DNA from 3 places in the Priestia sp. FW507-14D1A genome. Region 2 is predicted to be linked to each of the others. Evidence: riboswitches for the same ligand, from Rfam matches in the RefSeq annotation. Region 2 holds a riboswitch; each other region holds the start of a gene.
The links. Region 2 has a riboswitch for lysine ahead of AC3WJG_RS14450 (amino acid permease). Riboswitches for the same ligand answer to the same signal wherever they lie in the genome.
Positions count from the first base shown of each region.

Region 1: another riboswitch for lysine. It lies ahead of AC3WJG_RS07660 (aspartate kinase); the one in region 2 lies ahead of AC3WJG_RS14450 (amino acid permease).
Region 3: another riboswitch for lysine. It lies ahead of lysA (diaminopimelate decarboxylase); the one in region 2 lies ahead of AC3WJG_RS14450 (amino acid permease).

Region 1 covers NZ_JBYSWQ010000001.1:1,389,470-1,395,345, forward strand. The annotation lists gene AC3WJG_RS07650 (succinate dehydrogenase cytochrome b558 subunit) at 1-407, opposite strand, end outside; gene AC3WJG_RS07655 (YslB family protein) at 897-1,424, shown strand; gene AC3WJG_RS07660 (aspartate kinase) at 1,476-2,708, opposite strand; lysine riboswitch at 2,850-3,027, opposite strand; gene uvrC (excinuclease ABC subunit UvrC) at 3,093-4,859, opposite strand; gene trxA (thioredoxin) at 5,084-5,398, opposite strand; gene AC3WJG_RS07675 (electron transfer flavoprotein subunit alpha/FixB family protein) at 5,811-5,876, opposite strand, start outside.
Region 2 covers NZ_JBYSWQ010000003.1:175,096-180,971, reverse strand. The annotation lists gene AC3WJG_RS14465 (cysteine hydrolase family protein) at 1-533, shown strand, start outside; gene AC3WJG_RS14460 (GNAT family N-acetyltransferase) at 624-1,115, shown strand; gene AC3WJG_RS14455 (hypothetical protein) at 1,219-1,587, shown strand; gene AC3WJG_RS14450 (amino acid permease) at 1,623-3,062, opposite strand; lysine riboswitch at 3,165-3,349, opposite strand; TPP riboswitch at 3,524-3,624, shown strand; gene thiT (energy-coupled thiamine transporter ThiT) at 3,657-4,265, shown strand; gene AC3WJG_RS14440 (ethanolamine ammonia-lyase reactivating factor EutA) at 4,422-5,837, shown strand; gene AC3WJG_RS14435 (ethanolamine ammonia-lyase subunit EutB) at 5,864-5,876, shown strand, end outside.
Region 3 covers NZ_JBYSWQ010000005.1:345,404-351,279, reverse strand. The annotation lists gene AC3WJG_RS19375 (NAD(P)/FAD-dependent oxidoreductase) at 1-513, opposite strand, end outside; gene AC3WJG_RS19370 (CBO0543 family protein) at 854-1,366, shown strand; lysine riboswitch at 1,433-1,615, shown strand; gene lysA (diaminopimelate decarboxylase) at 1,754-3,082, shown strand; gene AC3WJG_RS19360 (dicarboxylate/amino acid:cation symporter) at 3,135-4,397, shown strand; gene AC3WJG_RS19355 (hypothetical protein) at 4,535-4,669, shown strand; gene AC3WJG_RS19350 (hypothetical protein) at 4,820-5,005, shown strand; gene AC3WJG_RS19345 (LysR family transcriptional regulator) at 5,142-5,876, shown strand, end outside.

The DNA.
Region 1 (5,876 bases), on a different contig from region 2:
AAAATTCGTTCCATCATTTGAAAATCTACTTCTTTTCCAAGCGCAGCTTGTATTCTGGTTTCCCATACGTGCCATGTGATGAAGATAAGTGTGATTACACCTGAAACACGCTGAAGGATAAACATCCAGTTACGGAAAAAACCGTAGTTGTTAACGTTTGTTTTAGCAGTGAATGCGATGTAAAGACCGTATATTGCGTGAAAAACGATTGGTAAGAAAATAATGAAAATTTCTAGAGCATAGCGGAAAGGTAAGCTCTCCATGAAGTGAGCTGCTTGATTAAATGATTCTTCTCCCTTTGTCGCGAAATGATTCACAACTAAATGCTGTGTTAAGAAAATCCCGATTGGTATTACCCCAAGTAATGAATGGATTCTCCGATATTGAAACTCTCTGTTTGCCGCCATCTGCGTAGACCCCCCTTAGTTAAATGAACATAGTTTGTGAAGAACTTTCTTACTCCCACTAGACAAATAGATTAATCGTGAATACAGGAAATGAAAACCTTTGCATTTCCTAATAAAGTATGTGACAGGTTAATTTTACTCCCATCGATTAAGAGCGTCAAGGCAAGATGTTTAAATCTTCTATAAAATATAAATTTATAAAATTTTATATTTGTTAACGCTTACTGTATTGATGTTACAGATTTTTTCTTTCTATTATAATATTGCTTGCCACAAATAAGTAAGCGTTTACTTTATGCTTTTATTGTAAACAAGTTCACAAAACATTTACACAGGTAAAAGTACCCTTTTAAAAGGTATATTATGGATTTTTCATCTTTACATCTAACTCTTTTTACCATAATAAAGATCCTCTTACATTTTATTAAAAAAATGCGTGAGAGGTTTTTTAGATTTGTATATAATAGTAGTAAAGAAAGAGGGGAAAGCATGAGCAATTTACAAACAGAATCACAGCAAGAACTTGAAGAGACCATGGAAACATCAGAACCTAATGTCACAGCTGAAACAGAGAGAACTCTTGATCACGTTTCATATTTCGGATACAGCCTTTTGCGTGACGTGTTAATTCCAGAGCTTCTTGGAGACGAAACAAATACCATTTCATACTGGGCAGGAAAACACCTTGCGCGGAAATACCCATTAAATACAATGGATGAAATCGTCGCTTTTTTTAAAGCAGCTTCCTGGGGAACACTGACGCTTGCAAAAAAAGATAAATATTCACTCGAGCTTGAGTTATCAGGTGATGTGGTCAGCAAAAGATTTCAGCAGGAAACTTGTTCGTTTCATCTTGAGTCAGGATTTGTGGCTGAACAGATTCAGCGTCAAAACAACTGCCTAACAGAAGCCTACTTAACACATAAAGAAAAGAACGGAAAAGTGCTGATTTCCGTGCAGTGGGACCGAAAAGATATCTTACCTACCGAAACACGCGCGGAGCGCTATAAAAAGTAGGAAATACGTATATATAAAAGACGTGGAGATACCACGTCTTTTTTCTCTTCTTTATACGTGCACTGCTTGCTGCTCTTCTAATTCAAATGCTACGTGAAGCGTCTCAACAGCTTTTACCATATCAGCGTGCGGTACAACTGTAGATACTTTAATTTCAGACGTGCTGACCATCTTCACTTCAATTTTCTCCCCTGCCAGCACTTCAAACATTTCGGCTGCAACGCCTGGATTAGAAATCATGCCAGAGCCGACAATTGATACTTTAGCCAGACCGCTTTCATGTTCAATACGCGTATATCCTAAAGTAGATTTATACTCTTTTAAGACGGCAAGAGCGGCATCTACGTCTACGGTTTTAATAGAAAATGAGATAGAGAGACGATTATTAGCCGTTACGTTTTGAATAATAATGTCCACATTTAACTGTTCTTTTGCTAATGCTGTAAAAATAGTAGAAAGAGTTTGCAACTCATTGTTTAACCCTTCAATTGTCACTCGTGAAATATTATCTTCAAACGCAATTCCTCTTACGACTAAGTTTTGTTCCATTGAAACTTCCTCCTCAACAATCGTTCCATTCTCGTTTTCTAAGCTTGAACGCACTTCTAGCGGTATCTGATAATTTTTTGCAAACTCAACAGCGCGCGGATGCAGCACCCCTGCTCCCAAATTAGCTAATTCTAACATTTCGTCATATGAAATAGAGTGAAGCTTACGAGCATCTTCTACATAGCGCGGATCTGTCGTAAACACTCCTGTTACGTCTGTATAAATATCACATTTTGCAGCTTTTAATGCTGCGGCAAGAGCTACTGCCGTAGTGTCAGAGCCGCCTCGACCTAATGTTGTAATGCTTCCATCTTCTGAACAGCCTTGGAATCCAGCTACTACTACGATTCGGCCTCTATCTAATTGGCTTTGAATACGAGTCGTGTCAATGTGCTGGATTCGTGCATTGCTGTGAACTGCTTCCGTCTGGATACCAGCTTGCCAACCTGTTAGCGAAGTTGCTTCATACCCTTTATATTGAAGGGCCATTGTTAACAGGGAAATCGTTACTTGTTCTCCAGTTGTAAGAAGCATATCCATTTCGCGTTTGCTTGGACTGTCCGTAATATCACTTGCTAATTTCACCAGTGCATCTGTCGTTTTGCCCATTGCCGATACAACAACAACTACTTGGTTACCGCGCTCTGCTTCTTGAATAACACGGTTTGCTACATGTTGGATACGTTCAACAGAACCAACAGATGTTCCACCAAATTTTTGAACGATTAATGCCATAATTTTGTTCATTCCTTTTCAATAAATTTGCATATGCAGGATGATGAGAAGCTAAATTTTTTTACTCAGACAATAAAAAAAGCAATGAGATGAGCTCTCATTGCTTAACGAACGAAAATTATAAAACATAACCGTCCACTGCCGTGAGATAGCTCTCCAAGAATCTACATCTTGACAATCCTACGTTTATTCAACGCAGAACCAGCAATCATTACTATGAGGTAATGTTCACTTCGGCAAATTTCCCTTTCCGTCTCATTCATAAGGGCTCATACCCTTCCTGATACGTACTGATTAAATTTGCACCTCTATCTTCACTTCATTTGATGAAGTGTCGTATGAAATTAGTTAATAGCTTATCAAATATTTTCTATTATTTCAAGACTATTTTTGTAATGTTTCATAAATTTTTTCAGCAATGTTTTGAGGAACACCCGAATTTCGAATATCATCAACCGTTGCTTCTTTCAATTTTTTCACCGAACCAAAATACTTTAACAAAGCTTTTTTACGCTTTTCTCCCACTCCCGGAATGTCGTCCAGAACAGACTGAAAAGCGGACTTAGAGCGCACTTGACGGTGGAAAGTAATCGCAAAGCGGTGAACTTCATCTTGAATTCGCTGAAGCAAATAAAATTCTTGACTATTGCGTTCAAGCGGTATGATTTGAGGAGGCTCACCAATCATCAGGTTGGAGGTTCTGTGCTTATCATCTTTGACAAGACCTGCTGTAGGCACTAAAAGTCCCAATTCATTTTCGAGAACGTCCTGTACTGCAGCTAAATGCCCTTTGCCTCCATCTACAACAATTAAATCTGGAAGCGGAAGACCTTCTTTTAACGCTCTGGAATACCGTCTGCGAACGACTTCTCTCATGGAACTGTAATCATCTGGTCCCTTTACGGTCTTAATTTTATATTTGCGATATTCTTTCTTTTCCGGTTTCCCATCAACAAAAACAATCATTGCAGAAACGGGATCTGTCCCTTGAATATTTGAGTTATCAAATGCTTCAATCCGGTAAGGCGCTGCAATTCCAAGCTCTTCTCCTAACCGTTCAACTGCGCCAACCGTGCGCTCTTCATCTCGTTCAATTAAATAGAATTTTTCACCGAGCGCAATTTTTGCATTTTTACATGCAAGTTCTACTAATTCTTTCTTTTTGCCTCGCTTTGGATGCTGAACCTCTACTTCTACTAATTTCTCAGCTAACTCTGCATCAATCGTTGCTGGAACCAGCACTTCTTTTGGCTTAATATTTTTGGCATAAAACTGACCGATAAAAGTTAAGAAATCTTCTTCTGGCTCTTTATAAAAAGGAAACATAGAAACTTCTCGCTCAATTAATTTCCCTTGGCGAATAAAGAAAACTTGAACACACATCCAGCCTTTATCATAAGAATAGCCAAACACATCTCGATTAACAAAATCATTAAACGTTACTTTTTGCTTTTCCATTGTCGCTTCAATATGAGCAATTTGATCTCGATATTCTTTAGCCCTTTCAAAGTCAAGTTCTTCTGAAGCTTTTAACATTTTTTCAGTTAACTCTGTTTTGACATGCTCATATCCACCATTTAAAAACCGAGTGATATTTTCAATAATTTGTTTGTTTTGCTCTTCTTTTACTTCTTTTACGCAAGGAGCTAGACATTGCCCGATATGGTAATACAAACAAGGTCTGTCTGGCATGGTAGAGCACTTTCTTAGTGGATAAATGCGATCAAGAAGCCGCTTGGTTTCATTTGCAGCTTGAACGTTAGGATAAGGACCGAAGTATTTCCCTTTATCTTTTTTTATTTTTCTTGTAATAACAAGCCGGGGCTGTTTTTCAGCTGTAATCTTAATAAAGGGATAGCCCTTATCATCTTTAAGCATAATATTGTATTTTGGGTCATGCTTTTTAATTAAATTCATTTCTAAAATAAGCGCTTCTAAATTAGAAGATGTGACGATATATTCAAAATCGACAATGTCGTTTACAAGTCGAAGCGTCTTTCCGTCATGAGATCCGGTAAAGTAGGAGCGCACTCGATTTTTTAATACTTTTGCTTTTCCTACGTAAATGACCGTTCCATATTTATCTTTCATCAAGTAGCAGCCGGGCTGATCCGGTAAAATAGCCAGCTTTTCTTTTAAATAATCATTCATACTTTTCTCCTTCCTCTTCTCTTACTCTGTCCATCTATACATTCGCTTATGAAGCGTAACCTACATTCTTTTCTGCTTTACAATACATGCACATAAGCCGGATTTGTGACGGTGTTCCTTACATCTAGTATAAAACAAACGAACGCATATTCGCTAAATAAAAGTATTCCCAAAAGAGAAAAAGTGGAGAAAAAGAAAAAACCTAGCCTGAGCTAGGTTTTGACTTACGCGTGTTTATTAATTAATTCTGTTAATGCTTCTTTTGGTTGGAAACCAACTACTTGATCAACTTTCTCTCCATCTTTAAATAATACTAAAGTTGGGATACTCATAACACCAAATTTTCCAGCTGTTTCTTGGTTTTCATCAACGTCTACTTTCACGATTTTAACTTTATCGTTAAGTTCACCATCAATTTCTTCAAGAACTGGAGCAATCATTTTACAAGGGCCACACCATGGTGCCCAAAAGTCAACAAGCACTAGGCCTGATTTAATTTCATCTGTAAAGTTTTTATCTGTAGCATGTGCAATAGCCATTTTAATTCCTCCTAAATATATGCAATATCCAAATTCTACTCACAGTATATCACCTTCAAATAAGGTTTGCTAACTTTTTGCTTACATTTATACTGTTTATTCTTCGCTCTAGTTTGTACAATTTACATAAAAACATACGTAGAAAATTTCGTTTTCCGTGAGGTTGAGACATAACGAAATGAATTCCATCTAAAGGTGAACAAATAGTATACAAAGACTGAACCGCTTGTGCCACCGCAGTTGATTTCTGTGCAAGACTTCGCTTTCTGCAGGAGTCTTGCACAGAAATCAACTGCTGCTAGAAAGACCCACACACATAAAGTTTACCCCAACAAAAAAACGAACCACTAATCAAACATCTTGATCAATAGTTCGTTCTTCACTTCGTCTAAAATACTTTTGTCCCAGCCTCTTACGCAGACTGTACTTTCAGCTTTTTAAATTCTTCCGTTAGCAGAGGCACCACTTCAAATAAATC
Region 2 (5,876 bases):
CACCACAGTGGGGGGAAAGAAACAATCTAGATGCAGAAAAACATATGCTGACGCTACTGCAAGCATGGAGGCGCCAAAATTATCCTGTCATTCACGTACAGCATGCATCAGAAAATCCAGATTCTCCTTTACACCCAAGTTCGAAGGGATTTCAGTTCAAAGAAGGGTTTGGTCCACAAGAAGACGAATACTTAATTCGCAAACACGTGAACAGCTGCTTCATTGGAACAGAGCTAGACAGTTATTTAAAAGCAAATGGCTATGATACGCTTATCTTAATAGGACTAACTACTAATCACTGCGTCTCTACGACTGCCCGCATGGCTGGAAATCTAGGGTACAGGACGTACGTTGTAAACGATGCAACAGCTTGCTTTGATGGTATGTCCTACGATGGAAAAACAAGGCTTCCTGCAGAAGATGTACATACATTCGCATTGTCTTCTTTGCATGAAGAGTTTGCAACGGTCGTTTCTACAAAAGAGACACTTCAAGTTCTTCAAACCTTTCAATATGCTCAAAATCATAACTGATGTGCATGCGCACATCGGTTTTTTATGTAGATTATGTTTCTTAAAAGAAGTAAAATAAAGATAATTCTATACTATAAGGAGTTTGTACATATGATCATTCGTTATGCTAAAGAAGAAGATTTACCTATGCTTGTTGAAATTTATAACCAGTCTGTTCAAGCAAGTGCTGCTACTTTTGATTTAACGCCTGTAACAGTAGAGCAAAGAAGGAGCTGGTTTGATAATCATATTAGCAATGAACTTTTTCCGCTTATTGTCGCAGAAAAAGATGGGGTAGTAGCGGGCTATGCTTCGCTTTCTTCTTATCGAGATAAAGAAGCGTACATTCAAACGGTAGAGCTATCGATTTATATTGATAAAAATCAACAGGGGTATGGCATTGGAAAACAGCTTATGAAGCGAATTTTGGAACTAGCTAAAGAACTCAACCATCACGTTGTCATTTCAGGGATTACAAAAGGGAATGATATCAGTATCAAAATGCATGAGCAATTTAATTTTACATTTTGCGGAGAATTTAAAGAAGTAGGCTGGAAATTCGATCAGTGGCAAGATGTGCTTTTTTATCAGCTTATTTTATAAGATGTATGACACCTTTACACATTGTAACGTTTTAGTTTCATGTGTAAAGGTTATTAAAATAATAAGTCGTTTTATTATTTTAATACGAAAGGTGTTAGCTATCATGAATACACGTTTTCAATATCAGCATCTAAGAGCTATTCCAAAGACATGGTCAAAAAAAGAACTGCATATCCAGCTGAATAGAATCAAACACAACTCTGAACTATCTACTATAGCAGCAGATCCGCTTTTTCATCTGTTAGAATGTACCCATTCGGGCCTTCAAACTAAACAAGAAATCATAGACTACATCCAAAGCATTCCTACTCATCAACTTCCATCTTTTGTAACCCATTTAAGCAGGTTAGTTCAGCGTATTTATTATATAGAAGCTGCTGATTACTGTAATCGTCCCCTCAAAGGTTATATGCTTGTTATGAAAAATCAGCCCGCCTATATATCTCTTCATTTTGCTGATCAGATCACATAAAAAAGCTCTCTATTCAAAAGAATAGAGAGCTTTTTTTATTGGTATTTTTTTACTGTTACTTGGCATTCTTTTAACGGAATAAGTTTTGACTTTTTCGTCCATTTGTATCCTAACCAAACAATTAAGAATAAAGGAAGTCCGATATAAGAAACAAGTACACCGTACCAGTCAATCGAATCACCCGTAAACGCCGAATAGTTTTGACCTAAAATGACAACAGCACATAAAATAAAGGCAAAGATAGGACCAAACGGGAAAAGTTTTGCATGATATGGAAGTTCACTCAAATCATGACCTTGAGCAACAAATGCTCTTCTAAAACGATAGTGGCTGATGGCAATTCCTAACCAAGCAATAAAACCAGACATACCAGAAGCGTTAAGTAACCACGTGTATACCGCACCGTCTCCAAAAAATGAAGCACCAAATGCAAGTGTACCGACAAGTGCCGTTGCGATTAAAGCATTAACCGGAACGCCTCGTTTATTTACTTTTGCTAAGAACCTCGGTGCTTTTCCATCTTTCGCTAAGTTCCAAAGCATACGCGTAGAAGCATACATACCTGAGTTACCAGCAGATAAAACGGCTGTTAAAATAACGGCATTGATAGCTGATGCTGCAAACGCCAGACCTGCTCGTTCGAATATTAAAGTAAATGGACTTACCCGCACATCATCACTTGCTAATGAATCCGCTGTGTATGGAATAAGCATCCCGATAACAAAAATAGCTAAAATATAAAATAACAAGATGCGCCAGAAGACTTGTTTAACTGCGCGAGGAACCGTTTTTTCCGGATCTTCACTTTCTCCAGCTGCGACTCCAAGCAACTCTGTTCCTTGGAATGAAAAACCAGCAGCCATAAAAATACCTAAGACAGTAAAGAATCCACCGTGAATGGGTCCATCACCAAGCGTGAAGTTTTTAAAACCTGGTGCTTCATTGTTAAAGATACCAAAAATCATCATAATACCAATAACTAAAAAGATGATAACCGTTACTACTTTAATTAACGAAAACCAAAATTCAGATTCACCAAATCCTTTTACAGAAAGGTAGTTAAGCCCAAACATAATTAATAAAAACAGGGCACTCCATAAAATAGAAGAAGAGTTTGGGAACCAAAATTTCATAATAAGGGCTCCAGCCGATAATTCAGCTGCAATCGTAATAGCCCAGTTATACCAATAGTTCCAGCCGAGAGCGAAACCAAAGGATGGATCTACAAACCGAGACGCATACGTACTAAACGAACCGGCTTCAGGCATATAAGCTGCGAGCTCCGCTAGGCTGGTCATCAAAAAGTAAACCATGACACCAATGATAGCGTAAGCTAAAAGCGCTCCCCCAGGTCCTGCTGTGTGAATTGCTCCACCACTTGCTAGGAATAAGCCGGTTCCGATGGCTCCTCCTAATGAAATCATCGTTAAGTGGCGAGATTTCAACCCACGTTTTAATTCTTGCTGCTCTTGCATAGATAAATGCTCCTTTCGAATGTACGGAAAGAGACGGGATAACATAAAAAAAGCCCGCAGTATATGTGCGCGCTTTTAAATCTGAAAACCGCGTCAACCTTCCGTGAAGATAGCTCTTCACATCACTCGCATGATGTGACAGTTCTGTTCCTGTTCGGAGACAGCCCCAGCTTAAATCAACAGAGAAGTGATCTAAACTTCGGCAATTTTTCCTTTCAAGCAACATCCTCAATGTTCTCTGCATTTCCGTTGCTTTACTATTAAAAACTGCGACCTCTACCTCATCGATTAGGATGAGGGTTTTTTATATTCATTTGACATAAAAGAAGTATACCAAATACTAAAACGATTGTCATTATAAAAAATAGATTCAGAAAATAGAAACATCTTTGAAATCTCTCGAATCTATTTTGTTACATATGATATAATGGATGTTGTCATAATACTACATAAATATCCGAACGTACCACAGGGGGAGCCGCCGTGCTGAGAGTGAACAAATTGTTCAGACCCTTCGAACCTGTTAGTTAACGCTAGCGTAGGAATGTGGGAATAGTAGCATATATTTGCTTACTCCTGTGTAAACCGTTTGATATGAATGATTCAAAAACAGGAGTGAGAAACGTGAATAAAGCATTACCTTTACAGGCTAAAATTGAAATAGCTATTTTTGCAGCATTGGCACTTCTACTTGATCTTTTGCCTTCCATTAAGATTGCAACGGCTGTGAGTATTTCGTTCTCCATGGTGCCCATTTTTATTATGTGCTTTCGCTGGGGAGTAAAAGGCGGGGCTCTATCTGGTCTATTATGGGGGCTTTTACAGTTGGCAACAGGAACGGCTTATATTTTAACAGCGCTGCAAACGTTTATTGAATATATTGTGGCTTTTGCTTTTATAGGTTTTGGAGGTATTTTTTCGCAATCTATTAAAACAAATTTAGCTAACAATAACAGATCAAAAGCTTTTGTTTTGATTGTTTTATCCCTTATTATCGGCAGCTTCGCACGGTATTTCTGGCACTTTATTGCGGGTATTATTTTCTGGGGGTCATATGCGCCAAAGGGCATGTCCGCTCTATGGTATTCTTTTTCAATGAACGGGATTTCAATGGTAGGATCACTAATAGCCTGCTTAATCATTCTTTCACTATTAATTCCATCGGCATCAAGAATGATTATAACTAAATCACACTCATCATAAGCAAAAAGACTAAATCTACCAAGATTTAGTCTTTTTTGTCATTTGTCACCTTTGTTTACACAAAAGTGTGTCAGGTTTGATAACATAGTTAGTGAAATATTCAAAAAACTGTTTTATGATAATCACCATATTCAAACGAGATAAGGGATTGATAGCATGCTACAGAAATGGATCACGAGCATAGGTTTAGATATTGGAACAAGTACAACAAAACTGATTGCAAGCAAGCTGTTAATAGCAAATCAACAAAATCAGTTTACGCTGCCAGGCTGTCAAATTATTGATCGTCGCGTAACGTATGCAAGTTCTATCTATACCACCCCTATGCTAAACGATGTTGAAATCGATGTTCAACGATTAACGGTACTACTAGAACAAGAGTATAAGAATGCAGGAATCTCCTTAGATCAAGTGGAGGCAGGTGCTGTGATCATCACAGGAGAAACGGCCAGAAAGAAAAATGCAGAAAGTATCGTTCACTATCTAGCCGAACATGCTGGGGATTTTGTTGTTGCAACAGCCGGCGCTGACTTAGAAGGAATATTAGCTGCAAAAGGATCAGGAGCAATCGAACGTTCTGCTGAAACAAATGCAGTAATTGCCAATATTGATGTAGGAGGAGGAACTGCTAACATCGCTTTATGTCAAAATGGAAAAGTTATAGAAACGTTTACACTGCATGTGGGAGGAAGATTAATTCGCCTGAATTCAGAAGGTTTTGTTACCTACGTTTCTTCTCATTTAACTGAATTTTTGAAAAATAATTCTTTAACACTGCGAGAAGGTGAAAAAGCAACATTTGAAAAGCTCTCGTCTATCTGTCAATTACTAGCTGAAGAAACCGTGAATTATGTAAATGCGCTGAATCAAAATTCCTCGCTGATCGTTTCTCCTCATACAAGATCTTCTATCCCCGAAATGATCATGGTTTCAGGAGGAGTAGGAGCAATGATGGAGAAGCAAAAGCCAAAAACAGTGAAGGAAGTGGCCATACATGGGGACGTTGGTCCGCTTCTAGCATATCATTTTCAATCCATCCAAGTATCTCAAGCCGCTGAGACAACGCGCGCTACTGTAATTGGGGCTGGTATGCAAAATACAGAAGTTAGCGGATCAACTGTATACATTGGGTCAAAGCGGTTGCCGTTAAAAAATATACCGATTGTAGAGATACCTGTTCAGCAAGAAGAGAAATGGAATCCGCTGATGTTTCAAGAAAGAGCTCGAGCGGCATGTATGCAGGCTTCAACTATTTTCAGCGCAGAAGATCCCCCCGCTGCTATTGCTTTATCTCATTTTCCTTACTGCAGCTATAAGATGCTTCAAGAATTAGCAAAAGTAATAAGCGCTGAATTTATTGCTTGTTTTAAAGGAGCTAAGTGCCTCGTTGTTCTATGCGAGCAAGATATTGCAAAAGCTTTAGGACAAGCATTAGCTAAACAGAGGAAAGAGTTAGAAATTATTTGTTTAGATCAAATTGATTTTACACACGGAGATTACATTGATCTAGGGTTACCAGTAGCTGGAGAAGCGATCTCCGTTTCCGTTAAAACGCTCGCTTTTTCATCATAATCTACTAAATATACAAGGAGGAAACGATGTTTAAAACTA
Region 3 (5,876 bases), on a different contig from region 2:
TATTTTTGCACCGTTTTTCTTCGCTGCATTCACAAGTGCGTTTCGAAGAGCTCTTCCGTTAACGCGAGCGGCTCCACTAATATGAACTGAACTGTATTCTTCTGAAAGAACCGGAAACAAAGCCTGTGTTTCTTTAGCGGATAAACGTGTAATCTCGCCTATTTCAGGAGCTTCTTCCCGACGTTTATATGCTCGTTCTTCCATTTTTTTAAGCTTTTGTTCATCAGTATGTAAGCTAATTGCTCCCACTTGCTTATATCCTGTATCCGTTTCTCCATCGTCTTCTAATTGCTGAATTAATGTTTGATAGTACTTGGCGCCGCCTTTTGCTAAGCGGTACCATGCTTTATTTCGACGCTGCGAAAGCCATGGACAAACAATTCCTGCTGCTGCATCAGTAGCTTGACCAGCATCCTTGCGATCTACCAATGTCACATCTGCTCCTGCTTTTGCTAAATGATATGCAGTAGAAGCTCCAAGTACCCCAGCTCCAACTACGATGTATGTTTTCATACCAAAACACCCTTTTCTTTCTTCTAGTATTCTTATGCTATATGTATGCAATTTTAGCATAGCAAAAAAAGAAGTCACATACTAGGCTGAGCTATTTCGAGCTTATTTTTACGTCTTGCTGACTTTAACATATAGCAGCTCCTTTCATCTCGTAAACAAAAGCGGTAGAAGTTCCTTTACGAAGATTATAGCAGCGTGAAGAAAGCCACAAATAGTGGTAGTACGTCTTTAACGCTGCTGCTTACGGCTTTTCTATTATAGTTTCTGAATAAAAGCAAAGAGAATAAAATTTCTATAATATGTAAATAAAAAGAAATAACCATTATTTTAAGGAGAGCGTATGCAATCTTCATTTGTATTATTTTTTATCATTCTTGGTTTACTATTTGGCAAGTGGCGCAGGTATCAAGAATACTATCCTACTTTGCTGTTTTGGGTCACGGGGAATTTGCTTTATGAAGTACTGCTGTTTCATCACCGCGTATGGGTATTTCACCCTGTTGGTATTGATCACCTTTTTCTACCCGATCACCTCATGGTTTCCCTTGGAATAACCTTAATTATTTATCCGTTTGTTATACCAGTTTTTTTAGGAAGGCTGCCGCTGCATGTAAGCGGCCGGATGTGGTGGATTCTTTTGTGGGCGCTTTTATTTACTGTGATTGAGTTCATTGCTTATGTTAATCACAGTATTACTCATCATTATGGATGGTCGCTGCTGTGTTCTTTTCTCTTCAATATTGTCACGTTCTCACTTTTAGTCATTCATCAAAAGACAGCGCTGGGTGCTTGGGTTCTATCTGGAAGCTTTATAGCTTTCTTATTTATTCTTTTTGATATTCCTATGCCTTAACTTTTCATTGACTAGACGGAGGAAAAGGAAATATAATAGAAATTACATTTAAATATAATTTTCCTCTCTGAGAATAGAGGTGCATGAAATCAAGAGTCACTTATTGGAGACTAATGGAGTCTGTGAAGATAAGTAAAAGGGATTTCGTGCCGAAGTATATAAACATCCATTGTGTTCATATACTGGTTCAGTATTGAATAAATGCTGAGCTGTCACAAACCATTTGGTTTGTGGAGAGCTATTGAAGAGATGTTGATGCCTAGAATGTAATAATATTTTATTATTATGAAACCAAGACGCGTGAACATCACTTCACGGGTCTTTTTTGTGTTTTTCTACTGACCATCAAAGTTATAGTTGAATGATTTAAATGGAGGGATACGGATTATGTACTTACATGGAACGAGTAAAATTAACAGCAGCAATCATTTAGAAATTGGGCAGTGCGATACGGTCGAACTGAAAAAACGATACGGCACTCCCTTATACATCTACGATCAAGAATTAATTGAGACGAAATGCAAGGCCTTCCATTCAGCCTTTCGAAGAAGCGGATTTTCATATCAAATCGCCTATGCAGGGAAAGCCTTTCTTTGTATGGAAATGGCTAGCCTTTTAACGAAGCTTGATATGTCACTAGATGTGGTCTCAGGAGGCGAATTATTTACAGCGCTTGAAGCTGGATATCCAGCTGAACGCATTCATTTTCACGGCAATAATAAAACGATTGAAGAAATGGAAATGGCTCTTGATGCGAATATTGGCTGTTTTGTTGTTGATAACTTTACCGAACTTGAAGTTTTGCATGCCTTAGCAGCTGAGCGCAAACAGAAAGCATCTATTCTTCTGCGTGTTACTCCAGGGATTGAAGCCCATACACATGAATATATTATGACCGGACAGGAAGACTCCAAGTTTGGATTTGGTCTTTCCAATGACCAAGCCATGAAAGCGGTAAGTTCTGCGTTAGAAAAGCCTTACTACGATCTTTTAGGCATTCATTGTCATATTGGTTCGCAAATTTTTGAAGTAGATGGTTTTTCTCGCGCCATTGATATTTTAACTGATTTCTTATTCAGCATTCGTGATAAAATGGAATTTGAAGTAAAAGTTTTAAACGTAGGTGGTGGTTTTGGTATTCGTTATACCGAAAGCGACTCTCCTCTTCCAGTTGAGTATTATGTAGATGCACTGACAGAAAAGCTAAGCCGCACGTTAACTGAACAGAATTATACCCTTCCAGAAGTCTGGATTGAGCCTGGAAGAAGCATCGTAGGAGAAGCAGGTACAACGCTTTATACAATTGGATCAACGAAGGAGATTCCAGGTGTACGAAAATACGTAGGAATTGACGGCGGTATGACCGATAATATCCGTCCTGCTCTTTACGATGCAAAACATGAAGCTGTCTTGGCTAATAGAGTGACGGATAAAAAAGATGAAACAGTATCAATTGCGGGTAAATGCTGTGAATCAGGAGATATGCTTATTTGGGATATTGATTTACCGCGCGTTAATCAAGGAGATTTATTAGCAGTGTCCTCTACAGGTGCCTACAACTATTCAATGGCTAGCAATTACAACCGTATTCCGCGCCCTGCTGTTGTATTTGTAAAAAATGGAGAAGCTCGTCTTGCTGTAGAGCGAGAAACATACGAAGATTTGGTGCGTAAAGATGTAAAGCCAGTCGTTACTACGTATGCAATGAGCAAATAATAGCTGTTCTTGCGTAGTAAAGAAGCTATTGTTGTTTGGAGGAAATCTAACTATGGTTTTAAGTGTATTTAAAACGTACAGATCATCGCTTATTCTGCTTCTCGCTATTTTAATTGGCGGGATAGCAGGATATGCTATCGGGCCCGATGTGGCAGTCGTAAAGCCCTTTGGTGATTTGTTTCTTAATTTGATGTTCATGATTATCGTTCCCCTTGTCTTTTTTAGTGTGGCTTCGGCGATCGCAAACATGAATGAAATGAAGCGTCTTGGTAAAATTATGCTAGGTATCGCCGTTGTGTTTATCGCCACTGCTGCTGTTTCAGCCGTTTTAGGCTTTTTAGGCGCATCACTTTACAATCCGCTACATAATGTAGATACTTCTGCCATTAAAGAATTGATGGGTGACAGTGAAAATACAGCTGAAAAAATGACGCTTTTAACTCAGCTTGTTAGTACATTTACTGTACCTGATTTTGTTCAGTTATTTTCGAAAGAGCACATTTTACAATTAATTGTCTTTGCCGTTATTTTCGGTATTGCTACAACGATGGCTGGCGAAAAAGGACAGCCCATGGTGAAATTTCTGACTTCCGGTCAAGAAGTATCGATGAAGGTTGTTAAAATTGTGATGTACTATGCTCCAATTGGTTTAGGGTGCTATTTTGCTACTGTAGTAGGAGAACTTGGACCAAAGATCTTACAAGGGTACGCTAGAGCATTTATTCTTTATTTATTAATTGCAATCGTTTACTATTTCGGTTTCTTTACGCTATATGCATGGATTGCTGGCGGTAAAGCAGGAATTAAGCTGTTTTGGAAAAATGCAGCTGCTCCTTCTATCACGGCTATTGCTACCTGTTCTTCTGCTGCATCTATTCCAGTCAATTTAGATGCAACAAAGAAAATGGGTGTGCCGCTGGATATTGCTGAAACGGTGATTCCATTAGGAGCAAACACCCATAAAGATGGTTCTGTTATCGGTGGTATTCTAAAAATTGTTTTCTTATTCAGTTTGTTTGGCAAAGATATGACGTCTGCTACGAGTATTTTGAGCATATTAGGCGTAGCCTTTTTAGTTGGAGCCGTAATGGGAGCAATCCCTGGAGGCGGTATGATTGGCGAAATGTTAATCATTACAATTTACGGATTTTCGCCAGAAGTTCTGCCCATTATTGCGGTCATTTCCACAATTATTGACGCCCCTGCTACGCTTTTAAACAGTACGGGAAATACAGTAACAGCGATGCTTGTTACAAGGTTTACAGAAGGAAAAGACTGGATTAACAAAATTATCACCACCGATAAAGTCGCCTAGCAAAAAAGCAAAGGGAACAGTTTAGTGACTCTCCCTTTGCTTTTTTCGTGTGCAGTAATATCGATAGCGGTGTATAAAGTCTGTAAATACGCACATTCTATAGGTATGTTTCATAACCGAACTGGAGGTGTCGTCTAATGAGTAACGCTGCAGGAGGTTCAAAGAAAAATCAACCGAATGATGCGAATCATGTAAGCGCAGAAACAAAAGCTCATCAAAAACGTCTCACTGAGCAAAACAAACAAGAACATCAAGCTGAAGAGCGAAAATAAAATGACGTTAAAGAGCGCAGCACCTGCGTTCTTTAACGTCATTTTATTTTTAGAGAGAACTTCATAACTCCGCTCATTATAGGTCTATCGTACAACCTCCTTTCAAACTTTTACATATTCTATTAATAGGTTTGTAAAAGGAGGAATGATATGATGTTTTCTTGGCTAGAGATTACAGCCGCAGCCTTTGGACTTTCAGTTATTTTGATAAGTTTTGCATTTTTGCCCGAACGTACATGCAAAAATCTTTATATTCCTCATCAGCTAGCAGCAAAATCTATGTTTCTCTATAAAAAGATTATGCGTTTTATCAATCAATTTCGACAGAAATTTTAGTTCATTTCCTTTCCCTGGTTTTATTCATTGGATATATCCTCCCCCTTTTTAATTAGCACATTTACAGTAAATAATTTAATGGTTAAAATAAAGAGTAAAGAAAAAGGATAAGCAGTTTGCAGAAATGGAGTTTCACATGGAAATCAGAGACTTAGAATACTTTATAGAGGTAGCGAACCATAAGAATTTTACAAAGGCAGCGCTGCAAGTTCATTTGTCTCAAACAGCTTTAAGTAAAGCCGTCAAAAAAGTAGAAAATGAACTAGGATTTGAGCTTCTTGATCGTTCAACAAGAGAATTAAAGCTAACCGATGCAGGAGAAGTTGTGTATCACCAAGCAACTAAAGCTCTGTCGGTGTTAAAAGACATGCCTCACTTGTTGGGAGATTTAATGAACTTGCAAACAGGGCAAATCAAGATGGGAGTCCCTCCGCTCATCGGGACCTTGTTTTTCCCGAAGATTGCAAAAGCATTTAATGAACAATACCCTAAAGTATCTCTAGAGCTTATTGAATTTGGAGCAAAAAAAATTGAAGCACTTGTGGAAGAGGCTGGTGTAGATATGGGGATTGTTATGCTTCCTCTTACAAGCGGTCATGATGAACATTTTCACGTATACCCGTTCGTTAAGGAGAGATTTCTTTTATACGCGCATAAAAACCATCCTCTAGCGAAACGTTCTTCCGTCTGGATGAAAGAATTGGAGCATGAAAAATTCATTATGTTTAGTGAAGAATTTACGCTGCACGACCGGTTAATTCAAGATGCTTTAAAATCAGGCTTTGTGCCTTCTATAGCGTATAAAAGTTCTCAATGGGATTTAATTATTGAATTAACAACGGCAGAACTAGGTATTGCTATTTTACCCGAA